DNA from 2 places in the Streptomyces sp. NPDC110618 genome. Region 2 is predicted to be linked to the other one. Evidence: riboswitches for the same ligand, from Rfam matches in the RefSeq annotation. Region 2 holds a riboswitch; the other holds the start of a gene.
The links. Region 2 has a riboswitch for cyclic di-AMP ahead of ACZ7L7_RS02370 (LysM peptidoglycan-binding domain-containing M23 family metallopeptidase). Riboswitches for the same ligand answer to the same signal wherever they lie in the genome.
Positions count from the first base shown of each region.

Region 1: another riboswitch for cyclic di-AMP. It lies ahead of ACZ7L7_RS28525 (C40 family peptidase); the one in region 2 lies ahead of ACZ7L7_RS02370 (LysM peptidoglycan-binding domain-containing M23 family metallopeptidase).

Region 1 is NZ_JBVKBN010000019.1:118,755-126,825, reverse strand. Features, by position in the region: gene ACZ7L7_RS28535 (ATP-dependent Clp protease proteolytic subunit) at 1-434, shown strand, start outside; gene ACZ7L7_RS28530 (hypothetical protein) at 442-747, shown strand; cyclic di-AMP (ydaO/yuaA leader) riboswitch at 1,099-1,294, shown strand; gene ACZ7L7_RS28525 (C40 family peptidase) at 1,298-1,771, shown strand; gene ACZ7L7_RS28520 (ATP-binding protein) at 1,933-2,391, opposite strand; gene ACZ7L7_RS28515 (helix-turn-helix domain-containing protein) at 2,604-3,470, shown strand; gene ACZ7L7_RS28510 (DUF397 domain-containing protein) at 3,480-3,707, shown strand; gene ACZ7L7_RS28505 (8-amino-7-oxononanoate synthase) at 3,810-4,937, opposite strand; gene bioB (biotin synthase BioB) at 5,085-6,254, shown strand; gene ACZ7L7_RS28495 (adenosylmethionine--8-amino-7-oxononanoate transaminase) at 6,247-7,527, shown strand; gene bioD (dethiobiotin synthase) at 7,529-8,071, shown strand, end outside.
Region 2 is NZ_JBVKBN010000001.1:540,393-552,096, reverse strand. Features, by position in the region: gene ACZ7L7_RS02390 (MBL fold metallo-hydrolase) at 1-881, opposite strand, end outside; gene ACZ7L7_RS02385 (Glu/Leu/Phe/Val dehydrogenase dimerization domain-containing protein) at 1,047-2,225, shown strand; gene ACZ7L7_RS02380 (TetR/AcrR family transcriptional regulator) at 2,279-2,899, shown strand; gene ACZ7L7_RS02375 (SGNH/GDSL hydrolase family protein) at 3,023-3,808, opposite strand; gene ACZ7L7_RS02370 (LysM peptidoglycan-binding domain-containing M23 family metallopeptidase) at 4,038-4,985, opposite strand; cyclic di-AMP (ydaO/yuaA leader) riboswitch at 4,990-5,157, opposite strand; gene ACZ7L7_RS02365 (tyrosine-protein phosphatase) at 5,612-6,397, shown strand; gene ACZ7L7_RS02360 (DUF6126 family protein) at 6,419-6,541, opposite strand; gene ACZ7L7_RS02355 (helix-turn-helix domain-containing protein) at 6,538-7,161, opposite strand; gene ACZ7L7_RS02350 (aspartate aminotransferase family protein) at 7,237-8,622, opposite strand; gene dxs (1-deoxy-D-xylulose-5-phosphate synthase) at 8,619-10,511, opposite strand; gene ispG (flavodoxin-dependent (E)-4-hydroxy-3-methylbut-2-enyl-diphosphate synthase) at 10,538-11,695, opposite strand; gene hpnH (adenosyl-hopene transferase HpnH) at 11,700-11,704, opposite strand, start outside.

The DNA of each region.
Region 1 (8,071 bases), on a different contig from region 2:
TCTCGCTGTACGTGAACTCCCCGGGCGGCCCGTTCAGCGCCATGTCCGCGGTCTACGACACGCTTCGGTACGTCAGCTGCGAGGTGGAGACGGTCCTGCTGGGCCACGCCGGGCCGACCGCGGCGGTGCTGCTCGCGGCCGGGACCCCGGGCAAGCGGTCCGCGCTGCCGGACGCGCGGGTGACGCTCGGCCAGCCCACGCTGCCCGGGCCGGTGGAGGGGCAGGCGAGCGATCTGGTGATCCAGGCCGCGGAGCTGACGCGGATTCGGGCCCGCTTGGAGGAGATGCTCGCCCGGCACACCGGACGCAGCCGGGAGCAGGTGAGCGCCGACATCGAGCGGGAGAAGGTGCTGGACGCGCGGGAGGCCCTGGCGTACGGGCTGGTGGACCGGATCGTGCCGAGTCGCAAGAGCACCACCCCGGGCACGAGGTGAGCCGCGGATGCTGCCGGACCTTCCGCCGCTGCCCGCGCTGACGCGCGCCGAGGCCGAGTTGATCGACCGTTACCTCGACGTGGTCGATCTGCTCGGGCACATCAACCCCACGCGCCGCACCGACACCTACGGCGGGCTGCGGGCCGCCCAGGCACTCGTGTCCCGCGCGACCGAACTGCGTGACGCGCTGGCGCTCATGCATCAGCGCGGTGAGACCGAGCTGCATGCCCCCACGCTGGCGCGTGCGCTGCGCGTGCTGGACGGGGAGCGCCGCACGGCTCGCGTCACGGTTCCTCCGCGCTCGGACAGTTGACGCACGTGAGAGGGGTGCGGGCGGCTCCTCGCCATGTCGAGTCGTCCGGACCTGAGTTGAAACGGACCGAACGACGTACCCACTGTTGGCGTAGTCGCGTGTCCTTTTTCCGGCCCGCCGGGGTTGCGCAACGCGCGTAGCGCCGGAACCGAAAGAGACGTTCCGTGCCTGGTCCGGGCATCCCCCAACGCCTGGACGGTAGTTCGAATGGAGCAGTGTCCACCCGAACGGATGAGTGGTGAGTAACACCACAAATCCCCGGTTCCATTGGGATTTTCGGACATCGGTGAGCCAAGATCCCTGTCTGACGACAAGCCCCCGCCACAGCGGCGGGGCGGTCCGGGCGGACGCCGAGTCCTGCCGCCGCCCGGATGACCGGTCGACAGGAGTGGATCGGCAGGAGTGGAGGACCCAAGCACGACGGGTCGCCGGTGCGGAGTCTCCGCGCACCGAGCAGCCCTTGGGGTGAAGCCGCTCTCAGCGGCCGGGCAACTTCGCCAGCCCGAATCCGACAGGTCATCCTTCACAGGCGGCTGACGAAGGGTTGCGCATGACTGCGCTCAATCGTGTCCCGTCGCTGATGGTCCGGGCCGGTACGGCCTCGGCTCTCACCCTCGCCGCCGTCGGCGGCTCGATCGTGGCTCCCGGCCTCGCCTCCGAGGCGGCCGCTGCCACTCCGGCGTCGAAGGCACTGAAGGTCGCGGCTTCGAAGAAGGGATCCCCCTACAAGTGGGGTGCCGTGGGGCCGCACCGCTTCGACTGCTCCGGGCTCACGCTGTACTCGTACAAGAAGGCGGGCAAGAAGCTGCCTCGTACGGCGGCCCAGCAGTACAACAAGACGCGCCACATCTCCGCCGGCAACCGCAAGGCGGGTGACCTCGTGTTCTTCCACTCGGGGTCGAACGTCTACCACGTCGGTATCTACGCCGGGAAGGGGAAGATCTGGCACGCCCCGAAGACCGGTGACGTGGTGCGGCTGCAGAAGATCTGGACCAAGAGCGTCTGGTACGGCCGGGTGAGCTGACCGGGCGGTTCTCAGGGGCGGCGGCGCCCTGACGCGCCGTCGCCCTGAGGGCTGTTCAGGGGGCTTTGCAGGGACTTCCCTCCCAAGGGACTTCCCAGGGGCCTTCCCAGGGGGACTTTCAGAGGGCTTTCAGGGGGCTTTTCAGGCGTTCCGACGGAGTTTCAGGGCTCCTGCTGCCCCGCCGCGGTGACCGGGCGGGCCGGGACCGTCCAGGGCAGTTCGATGGAGACCGTCTTCCCGCCCTCGCGGGTCGGCCGGACTCTGAGCCGGCCGCCGCACTCGGCGGTGAGCCAGCGGATGATCACCAGTCCGCGGCCGTTGTCCTGCTGGACGGCGGCGGGCAGGCGCCTGGGGAACCGGGGATGACTGTCGGTCACCCCGATGCGCAACTGCTCGTCATGGTGCAACTCGATGTCCACCGTGAAGGTGGGTGACTGACCCAGGGTGTGCTGGACGGCGTTGGTCGCGAGTTCGGAGACGATGAGCCGGATGGTGTCGGCCGCGTCCGTCTCGGCCGGCAGCCCCCATTCCGCGAGGGTGCTGACCACATAGCCGCGGGCCGCGGAGACCGAGGCGGGATCGCTCGGCAGAGTGACGGATGCTTCCAGATGGTCTGCCATGGCGACGTCGTCCCTTTCCCACGGGACCGCAGTCCGACACGGAGCGGATGGTTCGAGTACGGTCCCGGACTGGTGCTTCGTCGCCAGACTGCCATTACCGCGCCGGTCACGGTGCCGATCCACCAAGATATGCATATATCTGTCGCTCAAAGCGGTGAACTCTGCTACGCGAGACCGTATTTGGGCGGCCCGGTTGGAGTAAGGAGGAGCGCATGCAGCACGGTCCCGCGGTACGCCGCCGAAAGCTGGGCGCCGAACTGCGTGCGTTGCGCACCGGTGCGGGTCTCACCAGCGGTGAGGCGGCGCGTCTGGTGGGCTGGCACCAGTCCAAGGTGAGCCGGATCGAGACCGGCGCCAGCGGGGTGAAACCGGCCGATGTGCGGTTACTCCTCGACGCCTATGGCGTACGGGACGAGCAACTGCGGGAGTTGCTCCTGGTGTTGGCGGGGTCCGACGACGGTGCCGGACGACACCACTGGTGGCACGCGTACCGGGGGGTGCTGCCGCCGACCTACCGGGATTTCATCAGCCTGGAGTCCCAGGCGACCGCGATGCGCACACTGGAGACCTCGGTGGTGCCGGGGCTGTTGCAGACACCGGAGTACGCGCGCGCGGTGACCCGGGCCGCGGTGGGCGGCCTGGACGAGGCGGACGAACGGCTGGACGCGCTGGTCGAGGTGCGCCTGGCCAGGCAGGACGTCCTGCGCGGCCGGCCCCCGCTGGAGCTCAGCGCCGTTCTGGACGAGGCGGTCCTGCGCCGGAGGATCGGCGGGCCCGGGGTGATGGCGCGGCAGCTGTGGCGGCTGGTGGAGGCGGGGCGGCTGCCTCAAGTGCGTTTGCAGGTGCTGCCGTTCACTGCGGGGGCGCACATCGGCATCACAGGGCCTTTCGTAGTCTTCTCATTTTCGCGCACCTCTGATCTGGATGTGGTTGTTCTCGACCACTTGACGAGTAGCCTCTACCTGGAGCGGAAAGAAGACCTCCAGGCGTACACGGAGGCATTCACCACCCTTCAGATCCACGCCCTTTCGCCCGAGGAATCGTTGGATTACATCGCCGGGATAGCTGACGGCGCGTAAGGAGGCACCATGTCTGCACTGCCTCGGCACGTTCCTTCCAGTACCGATCTACCAGCCGTGCACTGGCTGCGCAGCAGCTACAGCACGGGCGCGAACAACTGCGTGGAGACCGCTCGGCCGCGGACCGGACCTTGGGCCGGGCTGCTCGCCGTACGCGACTCCAAGGCTCCGGCCGGACCCGCGCTGCTCTTCTCCCCCGAGAGCTGGGCGGACTTCACGACCGCGGTCAAGGCCTGAGGACTTCCATCAAGGCCTGAGGACCTCAAGCAATTCGCGATCAACTTCCGATCAATTTCGATCAGTTCCGCAGCCGCGGCGGCAGGGCCGTGTCACGCCGACTCATGGTCGTGTCTCGCCGATGATCCGAACAGCGCGTGCGATCTGACCGTCCGTGAGATCCGCACGGGCGGTCAGTCGCAGACGTGAGATGCCGTCGGGCACGGAAGGAGGACGGAAACAGCCGACGGCCAGGCCCGCCGCCCGGCAGTCCGCCGCCCAGCGCACGGCCTCCTCCGGGGAGGGCGCGCGCACCGAGACGACCGCGGCGTCCGGACGTACCGCCTGATGACCCGCGGCCGTCAGGCGGGCGTGCAGTTCACCGGCCACCGCTCGCGCCCGTGCCGCCCGCTCCGGCTCCCGGCGAAGCAGCCGCAGGGCCGCCAGGGCGGCACCGGTCGCGGCGGGCGCCAGGCCCGTGTCGAAGATGAACGTCCGGGCCGCGTTGACCAGATGGTCGATCACCCGGGCCGGGCCGAGCACGGCCCCGCCCTGACTGCCCAGTGACTTCGACAGCGTCACCGTGACGACGACATCGTCCGCGCCCGCGAGGCCCGCCGCGTACGGGGCGCCCCGGCCGCCGTCGCCCAGCACCCCCAGCCCATGCGCGTCGTCGACGACCAGTCCCGCGCCGTACTCCCGGCACGCCTCGGCGAGACCCGCCAGCGGGGCCGCGTCGCCGTCCACCGAGAAGACGGTGTCGGAGACCGCGATCGCCGGGCCGTCGTGCGTCTGCAGCGCCTTGCGCACCGCGTCCGGCTCGGCGTGCGCGACGACCTGGGTCGTCCCGCGGGCCAGGCGGCAGCCGTCGATGAGCGAGGCGTGGTTGCCCGCATCGGAGACGATCAGCGAGCCGTGCGGCCCGAGCGCGGTGACCGCGGCGAGGTTGGCCGCGTAGCCGGAGGAGAAGACCAGCGCCGCCTCGAAGCCGCAGAAGTCCGCCAGCTCGCGCTCCAGCTCCCCGTGGAGTTCCGTCGTACCGGTCACCAGCCGGGATCCGGTGGCGCCGCCGCCCCAGGTCCGCGCCGCCCGGGCCGCGCCCTCGGTCACCTCGGGATGGTGGGCCAGGCCCAGGTAGTCGTTGCTCGCGAGGTCCAGCAGCGGCGAGTCGGCCGGGCGGGGGCGCAGCGTCCGGACGAGTCCGGCGCGCCGGCGCAGCTCCGCCTGCTCGTCGATCCAGCCGAACGCCATGGGTCCTCCGGGGTTTTTGTAGGCAGCGCACAGACACTAGCGGCACGACCGGTCACCCAGGGTGTGGCAATACCCACACCTCCGAGCGCCCGAGTTGTACGAACTCTCCTTGGCCAGGAACCACTCCGTAGGACAGGATCAGCTCTCATGGACCTGCTGAACACGCTGGTGGAAAAGGGGCTGCGGCGCGAGCTGCCGACCCGCGAGGAAGCCCTGGCCGTCCTCGCGACCTCCGACGACGACCTGCTCGATGTGGTGGCCGCGGCCGGCAAGGTGCGCCGGCACTGGTTCGGCCGTCGGGTGAAACTGAACTACCTGGTCAACCTCAAGTCCGGCTTGTGCCCCGAGGACTGCTCCTACTGCTCGCAGCGGCTCGGCTCGACCGCCGGGATCCTGAAGTACACCTGGCTCAAGCCCGACGAGGCGTCCGAGGCGGCCGCCGCGGGGCTCGCGGGCGGCGCCAAGCGGGTCTGTCTGGTGGCGAGCGGGCGCGGTCCGACCGACCGTGACGTGGACCGGGTCTCGGACACCATCAAGGCGATCAAGGAGCAGAACGAGGGCGTCGAGGTGTGCGCCTGCCTGGGTCTGCTCTCCGACGGGCAGGCCGAACGGCTGCGCGAGGCCGGGGCGGACGCCTACAACCACAACCTCAACACCTCCGAGGCCACCTACGGCGACATCACCACCACCCACACCTACGCCGACCGCGTGGACACCGTGCGGAAGGCGCACGCCGCGGGTCTGTCCGCCTGCTCCGGCCTGATCGCCGGCATGGGCGAGAGCGACGAGGACCTGGTGGACGTCGTCTACTCGCTGCGCGAGCTGGACCCGGACTCGGTGCCGGTGAACTTCCTGATCCCGTTCGAGGGCACCCCGCTGGCCAAGGAGTGGCACCTGACCCCGCAGCGCTGTCTGCGGATCCTGGCGATGGTGCGGTTCGTCTGCCCGGACGTGGAGGTGCGCATCGCGGGCGGCCGCGAGGTCCATCTGCGCACGATGCAGCCGCTCGCGCTGCACCTGGCCAACTCGATCTTCCTCGGCGACTACCTCACCAGCGAGGGCCAGGCCGGCAAGGCCGACCTGGAGATGATCGCCGACGCCGGGTTCGAGGTGGAGGGCGCCGACGAGGTGACGCTGCCGGAGCACCGGGCGGCCGGTGGCGGCTGCGGCTCGGAGAGCTCCTGCGGTTCCGAGGGCGGGGGTGTGTGCGGCACTGCTCCGGCCCCTGCCGAACAGGCCGAGCCCGGTCAGGTACGCACCGATCTGGTCGCGGTGCGCCGCCGGGGCGCCGGTACGGACCTCGCGCCCAATGCCTGAGCTGAGCGTCCCCGAGCTGCTGGACCTCGACCGGCGGCATGTGTGGCACCCCTACGGTCCGATGCCGGGCCGTCAGGAGCCGCTGGTCGTGGAGTCGGCGAGCGGGGTGCGGCTGCGCCTCGCGGACGGCTCGGGCGAGCTGGTTGACGGGATGTCGTCGTGGTGGTCGGCCATCCACGGCTACAACCACCCGGTGCTCAACGAGGCGGCGCGCGAGCAGCTCGGCCGGATGAGCCATGTGATGTTCGGCGGGCTCACGCACGAGCCCGCCGTGCGCCTGGCGAAGCACCTTGTCGACATGTCGCCCCAGGGACTTGAGCATGTGTTCCTCGCCGACTCGGGCTCGGTGTCGGTCGAGGTCGCGGTGAAGATGTGCCTGCAGTACTGGCGCTCGCTGGGCCGGCCCGGCAAGCAGCGGCTGATGACCTGGCGGGGCGGCTACCACGGCGACACCTGGCAGCCGATGTCGGTGTGCGACCCGCGGGGCGGGATGCACGAGCTGTGGACCGGTGTGCTCCAGCGCCAGCTGTTCGCGGACCCGCCGCCGGTGGAGTACGAGGAGTCCTACGCCGAGCATCTGCGCTCGCTGATCGAACGGCACGCCGGTGAACTGGCCGCGGTGATCGTGGAGCCGGTGGTGCAGGGCGCGGGCGGGATGCGGTTCCACTCCCCCGCGTATCTGCGGGTGCTGCGCGAGGCGTGCGACGCGCACGACGTGCTGCTGGTCTTCGACGAGATCGCGACCGGTTTCGGGCGGACCGGCGCGCTGTTCGCGGCGGAGCACGCGGCCGTGACTCCGGACGTGATGTGCGTCGGCAAGGCGCTGACCGGCGGTTACCTGACGCTCGCCGCCACCTTGTGCACCTCGCGCGTGGCCGACGGGATCTCGCGGGGCGAGGTGCCGGTGCTGGCGCACGGGCCGACGTTCATGGGCAATCCGCTGGCCGCGGCGGTGGCGTGCGCCTCGATCGAACTGCTGCTCGGCCAGGACTGGCTGACCGAGGTCAAGCGGATCGAGGCGGGGCTGCGCGAGGGCCTGGCCCCGGCGGCGGAGCTGCCGGGCGTGCGGGACGTGCGGGTCCTCGGCGCCATCGGCGTGGTCCAGCTCGACCACTCGGTGGACATGGAGGCGGCGACCGAGGCGGCGGTGCGCGAGGGTGTGTGGCTGCGGCCGTTCCGGGACCTGATCTACACAATGCCGCCGTACATCACGGGCGACGCGGACCTGGCGCGGATCGCGAACGCCGTGTGCGCGGCGGCGCGGGAGGGCTGAGATGTCGGTTCTGGTGATCACGGGCACCGGCACGGAGATCGGCAAGACGGTCACCACGGCCGCGATCGCCGCCACGGCGTTGGGCGCGGGCCGCACGGTGGCCGTGCTGAAGGCGGCCCAGACGGGCGTACGGCCGGACGAGCGCGGGGACGCCGAGGAGTGCGTGCGCCTGGCGGGGGCCGTGACGGCCGCCGAACTCGCCCGCTACCCGGAGCCGTTGGCGCCGGGCACGGCCGCGCGCCGGTCCGGGCTGCCGCCGGTGACCCCGGAGCGGATCGCCGAGGCCGCCGCGAAGCTGGCCACCGAGCACGATCTGGTGCTGGTGGAAGGGGCGGGCGGGCTGCTGGTCCGCTTCGACGACCGGGGCGGCACGCTGGCGGACGCGGCCGAACTGCTGGCGGTGCCGGTCCTGGTGGTGGCGCCGGCCGGGCTGGGCACCCTGAACTCCACGGAGTTGACGGCCCGTGAACTGCGCTCCCGGCACCTGGACCCGCTGGGCGTGGTGATCGGCAGCTGGCCCGACGAGCCGGACCTCGCCGCGCGG
Region 2 (11,704 bases):
AGGGCCTCCTCGGGGGTCATGTGGATGTCGGGCCAGAACTCGCTGTACGCGCCGAGCTGGATCATCGTCGTGTCGAACGGACCGTGCTCGGCGCCGATGTCCTTGAAGCCGTCGAAGTAGCCGGTGTCCCCGCTGTGGAAGATGCGGTGCTCGGAGCCGGCGACCGCCCAGGACGCCCACAGGGTGTGCTGGGTGTTGCGCATGCCGCGTCCGCAGAAGTGGCGGGCCGGGGTGGCGGTGAGGGTAAGTCCGCCGATCTTGGTGGACTCGTGCCAGTCCAGCTCGCGCAGGCGGTCGGCGGAGACGCCCCAGTGCTCCAGGTGGGCGCCGACGCCGAGCGGCACGGCGAAGACCGTGTCGGTGTCAGCGAGTGCCTTGATGGAGGGCAGGTCCAGGTGGTCGTAGTGGTCGTGCGAGATCACGACCACGTCCACCGGGCCGAGCGCGGCCAGCGGCAGCGGTACGGGGTGCAGCCGCTTGGGGCCGACGAAGGAGAACGGGGAGCAGCGCTCGCCCCACACCGGGTCGAAGAGCACCCTGTGGCCGTCGATCTCGGCGAGCACACTGGAGTGGCCCATCCAGGTGATCCGCAGGCCGGTGGCCGGCGGGCGGGCGAGGTCGGCCAGGGTGGTGGGGTGCACGGGCACGGTGCCCTGGGGTGAGCGGCGCGGGCGCTCGTCCTTGGCGAAGAAGACCTTGGCGAAGTCCAGCGTCGAGCCGGAGGGCCGGGTGCGTGTGACGCCGCCGGGGTTCTGGAAGACGCCGTCCTTGAAGTGGGGCGATCTGCGGATGCGCTCCATGCGCTCGCCGGTCGGGTCCGCGCCGAAGGCCGCCGGCTCCAGCGCGCGGAGCACGGAGCTCAGGGGACGGGAACCGGTCACGCTACCTCCAGGTGGAGTTGTCCAGGCATCTCATTATCGTCGGCTCCTGTCACAACGATCGTCGACGGATTCCTGTTCCTGCTGAACGGCCATGGATGCCGCGCTGTGCGTTGACAGTGCGCGAGCCCGATCCCGATACTGAATAGCAATTCAGTAAGGAGCCCCATGACCACCCCTCTCCTCTCCCTCACCTGGACCGACCACATCACTGGTCACCAGGGGTTTCTCGTGATCGACCGGCTGGTGCGCGGGGTGTGCAGCGGCGGTCTGAGGATGCGCGAGGGGTGCACGCTCGACGAGGTGACCGGTCTCGCCCGCGGCATGTCCATGAAAGAGGCGCTGCACTACGAACCGGAGGGCCGCTACGTCCCGCTCGGCGGCGCCAAGGGCGGTATCGACTGCGATCCGCGCGATCCGGCGGCGTACGGACTGCTGGTGCGCTATCTCCGGGCGGTACGGCCGTACGTGGAGAGCGTGTGGGCCACCGGCGAGGACCTCGGACTGAGCCAGGACCTGGTGGACCGGGCGGCCGCCGAGGCGGGCCTGGTCTCCTGCGTCCAGTCCGTGTATCCGCTGCTGGACGACGAGGAGGCGGCCCGGCGGCGGCTGGCGGACGCCTTCGCCGTGGAGGTGGACGGCGTCGGGCTCGACGCGCTGGTCGGCGGTTGCGGGGTGGCCGAGGCCGCGCTCACGGCGCTGGACCGGGCCGGGGTGCCGTACGCGGGCACGCGCGTGGCCGTGCAGGGGTTCGGCACCATGGGCGGGGCGACGGCCCGTTTCCTCTCCCGCGCGGGGCTGACGGTCGTGGCGGTCGCCGATCTCAAGGGCACGATCGCCAGCCCGGCCGGGCTGGACGTCGAGGCGCTGCTCGCCGCGCGCGACGCGTACGGCCTCGTCGACCGCGCCGCGCTGCGCCCCGGTGACCGTGAACTGCCGGGGGACGCCTGGCTGTCGGCGGAGGCGGAGGTACTGGTGCCCGCTGCGGTGTCGTACGCCGTCGACACCGTGAACCAGGAGCGGATCACCGCCCGCTGGATCGTCGAGGCGGCCAATATGCCGGTGCTGCCGGAGGCGGAGGCGCTGCTGGCGGCGCGGGGCGTCACCGTGCTGCCCGATGTCGTGGTCAACTCCGGCACCAACGCCTGGTGGTGGTGGACCCTGTTCGGCGACATCGGGCCCGACGCGCGGGAGGCCTTCGCCCACACCCGGCGTGCCATGCGCGCGCTGACCGAGCAGATGCTCTCCCGCGCGGAGGCCGACGGCACGTCGCCGCGGGCGGCGGCGCACGCGATCGCGGCGGACCGGCATCCGGTGATCGAGGAGAGGTACGGCCAGTACAGGTGACCGCCCCGGGGCGGGCCGGGGCCGCGCGGGCCTCACGGGTTAGGGTGTGCGCCGTGGCGAGGGTGCGGTTGAGTGTGGCGGAGCGGCGCGAGGAGTTGCTGCGGGCCGCCATCGAGCAGATCGAGGCGCGGGGCGTGTCCGCGGTGCGGATCGCCGACGTGGCGTCCGCGCTCGGAGTGAGCAACGCGCTGGTGCTGTACCACTTCTCCACCAAGGAGAAGCTGGTCGCCGAGGCCTTCGCGTACGCCGCCGAGGACGACCTCGCCCACCTCCGCAAGCTCCTCGGCCGCCGTACGACCGCGCTGCGCCGCCTGCGCGCGGCCGTCCGCTGGTACGCCCCCACCGGCCAGGCCAAGGGCTGGCGGCTGTGGATCGAGGGCTGGGCGGCGGCGCTGCGCGAACCCGCCCTGCGCGAGGTCACCCAGTCCCTCGACCGCGAGTGGAAGGCCGCCATCACCGAGGTCATCGCCGAGGGCGTGGCCGCGGGCGAGTTCCACTGCCCCGACCCCGCGAGCGCGGCCCTGCGCCTGACCGCCCTCCTGGACGGCCTCGCCGTCCAGCTCACCTCCTACCCCGGCTCCCTCTCCCGCGCCCGCGCCCGCGAGTGGGCGGACGAGGCGCTGGCCAGGGAACTGGGCGTGGCGCGGGCGGAGTTGTCGACCGCCGCGCGCTGATCCGGGGCCGGTGGCCCACGGCGTCGGCCCGCCCCTCGTCGGGACGGGCCGTACCTGATGCCGTACGCGCGCGTGCGTGACTCCCCCGCCGTCAGCCCGCCCGTCGGGTCCCGGGCGCGCGGCTCAGACCGCCGCCTCGATGCGCATCTTGATGTCGTCCGGGGACAGGTGGCCCTTGGCCGTCACATGGTCGCCGGAGGACTCGCCGCGCAGGCGGCGGCCGATCCAGGGGACCAGGTACTCGCGGGCCCAGTGGACGTCGTCGCGACGGATCTCCAGGGTGCCGCGGGGCGGGAGCGGGGGCCAGGGCTGGTCCGGGTCGGCGGGGACCTCCAGGCCGAGGACCTGGCCCGCGCGGAGCGCCACGCGTGTGTGACCCTCGGGAGACAGGTGCAGCCGGTCGTCGTCCCACGCCCGGCGGTCCTGGACGGTCTTCAGCGACCACAGGTCGAGCACCGGGAAGCCGTACCGGTCCGCGATCGACCGTACGTGCATGTTGTACGTGGCGATCTTGCCGCGCAGATGCTTCAGCACGGGCACGCCACGGGTGTCGAAGCCGGTCGTCACCAGGACGGTCCCGGCGGTTTCGGCGAGCCGGGCCACCGCCCGCTCGAACCGCTCGGCCAGTTCGTCGGGGTCGGTGCCGGGCCGGATGATGTCGTTGCCGCCCGCACAGAACGAGACGAGGTCCGGGGCGAGTTCGCATGCCCTCGGCACCTGGTCCGCCACGATCTGGTCCAGCAGCTTCCCGCGCACCGCGAGGTTCGTGTAGCGGAAGTCGCCCTCGGGCCGGCGGTCCGCCAGCAGCACGGCGAACCGGTCCGCCCAGCCGACGAAGGCTCCGTCGGGGCCAGGGTCGCCGACGCCCTCGGTGAAGCTGTCCCCCACCGCGACGTACGACCCGATCACTGTCTCGTTGTCACTCTTCGAATCGTCTGCCACATCGGCCCATGATTCACCTTCGAATGTGACCTACGCGACCGTAGGCAGGGGTTGACGGGCGGTGAGATAAGCCACTCCAAGACCTTGGCCAAGTCCGGAATAGAACCAGGTCGGCAACGCCGAAGGCCGGACCCGGGGATCGTGGGTCCGGCCTTCGGCGGCGTGTCAGGGAGGGTGCCGTGCGGCGGGCGGTCCGTCAGCCGATGGAGACGCCCTTGGCGCGGAGGTAGGCGATCGGGTCCACGTCGGAGCCGTAGTCCGGCGTGGTGCGGATCTCGAAGTGCAGGTGCGGTCCGGTGGAGTTGCCGGTGGTGCCGGACAGGCCTACCTGCTGGCCCGCCGTCACCGACTGGCCGCTGGAGACGGACAGCGAGGACAGGTGGGCGTACTGGGCGTAGTGACCGTCGGCAAGCCGGATGACGACCTGGTTGCCGTAGGCCCCGGCCCAGCCGGCCGAGACGACGGTGCCCGCGCCGACGGCCTTCAGCGGGGTGCCGGACGGGACGACGAAGTCGGCGCCGGTGTGGTAGCCGCTGGACCACATGCTGCCCGCGACCTTGTAGGCGGTGCCGACGCCGGCGCCGGCGACCGGGGCGGTGAAGCCGGTGGCGGTGGCCGGGGCGGCCTGCGTGGTGGTCGCGGCCTGCGGCGCGGAGGACTGCGCGGGCGCCTTGGGCTTCGCGGGCGCCGACGGCTTCGCGGCGGACCGCGTGGCGGACCGGGAGACCGACTTCTCGGCGCGGTCCGTCGAGGCGGCCTTCTTGTTGATCGACAGCTTCAGGCCGGGGTGGATCAGCGACGGGTCGTCGCCGACGGCCTCGCGGTTGTCCTGGTACAGCTTCTGCCAGCCGCCGCGCACGTCCTGCTCGTTCGCGATCTTCGAGAGATAGTCCCCGGACCGCACGGTGTAGATCTTCGTGGCCGCCTTCTTCGCGGACTTCTTCGCCGTTTCCTTGGTGTCGACCGACTTCGTCGACTGCACCGACTGAACGGCCTTTTCCGGAACGGACTGCGACGGGGCCGCGTGGGCGCCGGTGGCACCCAGGAGCGGGAGGGCGAGTGCGGCGCCACCGGTTCCGGCGGCGGCGATTCCACGGGTGATACGCAGGGTCTTGGGACGGCGGTGCTTACCCTTCGCGGGCATGGCGAATTCCTCTCCGGCGCCTACGAGGTGAGCTGTCGGGTGCGGACTGGAGATGTCCGGCCGCGCGCTGGGCGCGACTTGACCCCAAGCCTGTTCCGGAGACCGGACCAGGCGGTGGTGCCTGTGGGTCCCCCGCTCCTGCCGTGCACGGGTGAGTGTGCGGGATCACGAGCGGCGGCAGGATTCGGCGTCCGCTCGGATTGGTGGCGAACGTAAGCGACCAAGACGCAAAGGGACAAGCAGAAGGTTCCACCCGAAGGCATTCCTCTTGATCCCTTGCCGGAATTCACGGTCACTTTCCGTGCATTACCTGATGATCGGCTCCGGCAAATACCCTTGAAAAGCGCATGAATTACGTGGACATGACGGACGACTCACCGTCACGGATATGACGCTCCTCACGTGACACTGCTCCAGACTCCTTTATTCCAGAGCGAGTTGGAATGAAGCACACCCAAGGCCACTGAAGAGCAATTAAGGTTCTAATTCGGACAGGGGATGAATGGACCGATATCGGAGCTGTTCGTCCGTTTTGCTACCTTCCCGCTGTCGCCGGTATCGATGTCGTATCGTCAAGGCGTGCCCGCCGACGACACGAGCCGGCGGAACCGGTGGGAGGAGCCCAAGTGACGCAGCAGGTCCCGTCGACCGAGCCGGAGCTGGCCGGAGTTCGCAACTTCCGGGATGTGGGCGGACTGCCGACCGTGGACGGACGCCGGGTACGACAGGGCGTGCTGTTCCGCAGTGGGCATCTCGCGCACGCGACCGAACAGGACGCGGCGTTCCTCGGCTCCCTCGGTCTGCACACGATCTTCGACTTCCGCAACGCGGCGGACCAGAAGCTGGAGGGCCCCGACGTCGAGCTGACCGGGGTGCGCAATGTGAACCTGCCGCTGTCCGACCCGGCGGACGGCGCCGAGTTCTGGAAGATGGTGCGCGACGGCGACATCGAACAGCTGCGGGAGATCCTGGCGGACGGCAAGGCCGCGAACCGCATGATCGAGTCGTACCGCATGATCATCAAGGAGCGCACCGCCGAGCACTCCCAGGTGCTGCTGGCCCTCGCCGAGGACAGCGTCCCGGCCCTGATGCACTGCGCGGCGGGCAAGGACCGCGCGGGCCTGTCGATCGCGGTGACCCTGCTCGCCCTGGGCGTGGAGCGGGACGCGATCCTCGCCGACTACCTGGAGTCCAACGCCAAGCACCGCCGCTACAAGGTGAAGCGCAACAACAGCCACACCCCCGAAGTGATGGAGCTCCTCAGCCCCCTCTTCGACGCCCGCGCCGAGTACCTGACGGCGGCCTTCGACACGATCGAGGAGACCTGGGGCGGGGTGGACCCCTACCTGGAGCAGGCCCTGCGGGTCACCCCCGCCGTCCGCGAGCGCCTGCGCGACCGCCTCCTCGACTGAGCCGGGCGCCGTTCGCGGCCGCTACTGCTTCGCACCCAGCTCGAAGAGCAGGTAGATGAACGCCGCGAAGACATGCCCCACCGCGATGTAGATGATCAACCGCACCCACAGGGCGCGGGGGAACTTCTCCTCCATGTCGGTCATGGCATGTCTCCGTGGTGTGAGGTCGCGGGTCCGCCCAGGCACAGGGCGGAGGTGGGGCTCTGCAGCAAGGTGTGGACGAAGAGCAGCTCCACCCCGTCCGGGTCCTGCGCGGCGATCCGGTGCGGGGTCAGGGAGTCGAAGTGGGCGCTGTCCCCCGGGGCCAGGCGGTACGTGGTGTCGCCCAGGCGCAGGCGGAGGCGGCCGGTGAGGACGTAGAGCCACTCCTCGCCGGGGTGCACCCGCACGATGTCGCCCTGGGAGCCGTAGGGGACGTGCAGGCGCAGCGCCTGCATGCCGCGGCCGGGGGCGCCGGCCTGGCGGTACGTCCACCCCCCGGCGGCCGTCGGTTCCATCTCGGCGCCGCGGACGACGGCGTCCCGGTCGGCGACCGTCTCGCCGAGCAGTTCGGAGACCGTCGTACCGTAGATGCGAGCGAGTGCCAGCAGCATCGGCAGCGAGGGCTGGCGGTGTCCGGTCTCCAGCCGGGAGAGGTGGGCCGGTGACAGTCCGGCGGACGCTGCCGCGGCCTCCAGCGTGAGGGCGGCCCGGCGCCGGAGATCACGCAGCCGCGGCGCCACCGCGGACAGGTCGTCGGGCGGCCCGGTCTCGGGAGAGCTCATGCTCTCCATTCAGCAGGATATTTGCCTCTGCGGCAAATTTCTTGCCTCAGAGGCAAAACCCTTCAGTCCTGCCGGTCAGCGGTTCGCCACCGCCTGCTTCACCAGCGTCTTGCCGAAGTCCCACATCAGCCCGCCCCCGCTGTGCGCGTCGTCCATCACCTCGGTGAACGCGTCCACGAACCGCTCCACCTCCCGCTCGCCGATGATCAGCGGCGGGATCAGCTTGATCACCTCCAGGTGGTCGCCGGAGACCTGGGTGAGGATCCGGTGCCGCTGGAGCAGCGGGACCACGACCATCTGCGCGAACAGGCCCTTGCGGGCGGCCTGGAGCATGGTCCACCGGCTGCGCAGCTTCAGCGAGGAGGGCCGGCCGAACTCGATGCCGATCATCAGGCCCCGCCCGCGCACGTCGGCGAGCAGCTCGTACTTGTCGGTGAGGGCGGCGAGCCGCGTCTTCAGCAGCTCACCCGTCGCGCGGGCGTTCGCGACGATCTGCTCGTTCTCCATGACGGTCAGCACCGCGAGCCCGGCCGCCATGGCCTGGGCGTTGGAGCCGAAGCTCGCCGAGTGCACCAGCACCCGGTCCATCGACGAGTAGACCTTCTTGAAGATCCAGTCCTTGCCGAGGGTGGCGCCGACCGGGACATACCCGCCGGACAGAGCCTTGGCCACGCACACCAGGTCCGGCTCCACGCCGTCCTCGTGCTGGTAGGCGTAGAAGTCCCCGGTGCGGCCGAGGCCGGTCTGCACCTCGTCGGCGATGAGCAGCGCCTTGTGCTTGTGCAGCAGTTCCTGCGCGGCCCTGAGATAGCCGGGCGGCGCCTCGTGCACGCCCTTGCCCTGGATCGGCTCCACGATCAGGGCGGCGACGTCCCCCTTCTTCAACTCCCGCGCCAGTGCGTCGAGATCACCGAGCGGTACGGCGGTGTCGGGGAGCAGCGGGGCGAAGCCGTCGCGGAAGCCGTCCTCGCCGTTGACGGACAGGGAACCGGTGGTCAGGCCGTGGAAGGCGTGCTCGCAGTACAGGACCCTGGGCCGGCCCGTGGCGCGGCGGGCGAACTTCAGGGCCGTCTCGACGGCCTCGGTGCCGCTGTTGCCGAAGAACACCCGGTCCAGGTGCGGGCTGTGCGCGAGCAGCTTCTCGGCGAGCAGTCCGGGCAGCGGCTGGCAGTCGAACCGGGTGAGGTCGGCGAGGGAGAGGTCCAGGACGTCGTGCAGGGCCTTGCGGACCACGGGGTGGTGGCGGCCCAGCCCCATCACCCCGAACCCGGCGAGCATGTCCAGGTAGTCGGCGCCCTCGGCGTCGTAGAAGTAGGCGCCCTCGGCGCGCTCGTAGACCTTGTCGAAGCCGATGGTGTGCAGCATGCGCGGGAGCTGGTGGTTGAGGTACTTGCCGTGCAGCTCGTAGCGCTCGGCTCCGCGCGCGGCCAGCAGCGCGCCGAGGTCGAACTCCGTGGTCATTCCGCTGTCTCCTTGACTGGCTCCTGTACGGCCAGGCTCGCGCTGATCCGGCCCGCGACCTCCACGGGCGTCAGGCCGATGTCGGCCAGTACCTCGCTGCGCTTGGCGTGCGCGAGGAACTGCTCGGGGATGCCGAAGCGCCGCACCGGAACATCGACATCGGCGTCACCGAGGGCGAGTGCGACGGCGGCACCCACTCCGGCGGCACGGCTGTTGTCCTCGACGACGGCCACCAGCCGGTGCCGGGCGGCGAGGCCGGGCAGCTCGGGGTCGACGGGCTTGACCCAACGCGGGTCGACGACCATGCAGTTGAGGCCCCGGGCCTGGAGGAGTTCGGCGGCCTGGAGGCAGACCGGCGCCATCACGCCGACGGCGACCAGCAGCACCTCCGGGTCGGGGTCACGGCGCAGTACGTCCATGCCGCCGATCCGGTCCAGGGCCGGGATCTCGGGGCCGACGGTCTCCTTCGGGAAGCGCACCAGGGTGGGCGCGTCGTCCACCGCGACGGCCTCCCGGAGCTGGGCGCGCAGTTGGTCGGCGTCGCGCGGGGCGGCGATCCTGAGGCCGGGGACGACCTGGAGGATGGACATGTCCCACATGCCGTTGTGGGAGGCGCCGTCGACACCGGTGACCCCGGCCCGGTCCAGCACGAAGGTGACCCCGCAGCGGTGCAGGGCGACGTCCATCAGGAGCTGGTCGAAGGCCCGGTTGAGGAAGGTGGCGTACACGGCGACGACGGGATGGACGCCGCCGGTGGCCAGGCCCGCCGCGGAGACCGCCGCGTGCTGCTCGGCGATGCCGACGTCCCAGACCCGGTCCGGGAAGCGGGCGGCGAACTTGCCGAGGCCGACGGGGTGCAGCATGGCCGCGGTGATGGCGACGACGTCCTCGCGCTCCTCGCCGATCCTCACGATCTCGTCGCCGAACACCGAGGTCCAGGAAGGGCCGTTGGACGGGGCGAGGGGCTCGCAGGTGAGCGGGTCCATCACACCGACGGTGTGGAAGTGGTCCTCCTCGTGGGCGAGGGCGGGTTCGTAGCCGCGGCCCTTCTCGGTGAGGCAGTGGATCAGTACGGGGCCGTGGAAGCGTTTCGCGCGGCGCAGCGCGGACTCCACGGCGCCGATGTCGTGGCCGTCGATGGGGCCCACGTACTTCAGGCCCAGGTCCTCGAAGAGGCCCTGCGGGGCGAAGGCGTCCTTGAAGCCCTTCTTGGCGCCGTGCAGGGCCTCGTAGAGGGTGTTGCCGATGACCGGGGTGCGCTGCAGGACGTCCTTGCCCCAGGCCAGGACCTGCTCGTAGCTGTCGGTGGTGCGCAGGGTGGCGAGGTGATTGGCGAGGCCGCCGATGGTGGGCGCGTAGGAGCGCTCGTTGTCGTTGACGACGATGATCAGCGGCCGGTCCTTGGCGGCCGCGATGTTGTTCAGCGCCTCCCAGGCCATACCGCCGGTGAGCGCGCCGTCGCCGATGACCGCGACGACGTGCCCCTTCTCGCCCTGCACCTGGCGGGCCTTGGCTAGTCCGTCGGCCCAGCCGAGCGCGGTGGAGGCGTGGCTGTTCTCGACGATGTCGTGCTCGGACTCCTCGCGCGAGGGGTAGCCGGACAGGCCGCCCTTGCCGCGCAGCTTGGAGAAGTCCTGACGTCCTGTCAGCAGCTTGTGCACATAGCTCTGATGGCCGGTGTCCCACACGATGCGGTCGACCGGCGACTCGAAGACCCGGTGGAGCGCGATGGTCAGTTCCACCACCCCCAGGTTGGGCCCGAGATGCCCGCCGGTGCGGGCGACCGCGTGCACCAGGAACTCCCTGATCTCGTCGGACAGTTCACCGAGTTCCGCCTCGGACAGCGCCTTCAGATCGCGTGGTCCCCGGATGTTCTCCAGAATCGTCACGTCGGGCCCCCTTCGGTCCGTGCTGCTCAACTCACGGTGACGGCCGGCTCCCCCGACTCGACGCCGTCCTGCTCCATCTGTTCGGCGATCTTCATCGCTTCCTCGATGAGGGTCTCCACGATCCTCGACTCGGGCACGGTCTTGATGACCTCGCCCTTCACGAAGATCTGCCCCTTGCCGTTGCCCGAGGCGACCCCCAGATCCGCCTCCCGTGCCTCGCCGGGACCGTTGACCACACACCCCATGACGGCCACCCGCAGCGGCACTTCCATGCCCTCCAGGCCCGCCGTGACCTCGTCCGCCAGCTTGTAGACGTCGACCTGGGCACGCCCGCAGGACGGGCAGGAGACGATCTCCAGACGCCGCTGCCGCAGCCCGAGCGACTCCAGGATCTGGCAGCCGACCTTGACCTCCTCGGCGGGCGGCGCGGACAGCGACACCCGGATGGTGTCGCCGATGCCGCGGCTGAGCAGCGCCCCGAAGGCCACGGCCGACTTGATCGTCCCCTGGAACGCCGGGCCCGCCTCGGTGACACCGAGGTGCAGCGGGTAGTCGCACTGCTCGGCGAGCTGCTGATAGGCGGCGACCATCACCACGGGGTCGTTGTGCTTGACGGAGATCTTGATGTCCCGGAAGCCGTGCTCCTCGAAAAGGGAGGCCTCCCACAGCGCGCTCTCCACCAGGGCCTCGGGCGTGGCCCTGCCGTACTTCTTCAGCAGCCGCCGGTCCAGCGAACCGGCGTTGACGCCGATGCGGATCGGCGTGCCGTGGTCGGCCGCGGCCCGCGCGATCTCCTTGACCTTGTCGTCGAACTGCTTGATGTTGCCGGGGTTGACGCGTACGGCGGCGCAGCCAGCCTCGATCGCCGCGAACACGTACTTGGGCTGGAAGTGGATGTCGGCGATCACCGGGATCTGCGACTTGCGGGCGATGGTGGCCAGCGCCTCCGCGTCGTCCTGGGTGGGGCAGGCGACGCGGACGATCTGGCAGCCGGACGCGGTGAGTTCGGCGATCTGCTGCAGGGTGGCGCCGATGTCCGACGTACGGGTCGTCGTCATCGACTGCACCGACACCGGGGCGCCGCCCCCGACCGCCACCGGGCCGACGTCGATCCGCCGCGACACGCGCCGCTCGGCGATCGGCCGGACCGGTACCTCGGGTACGCCCAAGGGGATGGCGGTCATGGGGTCACT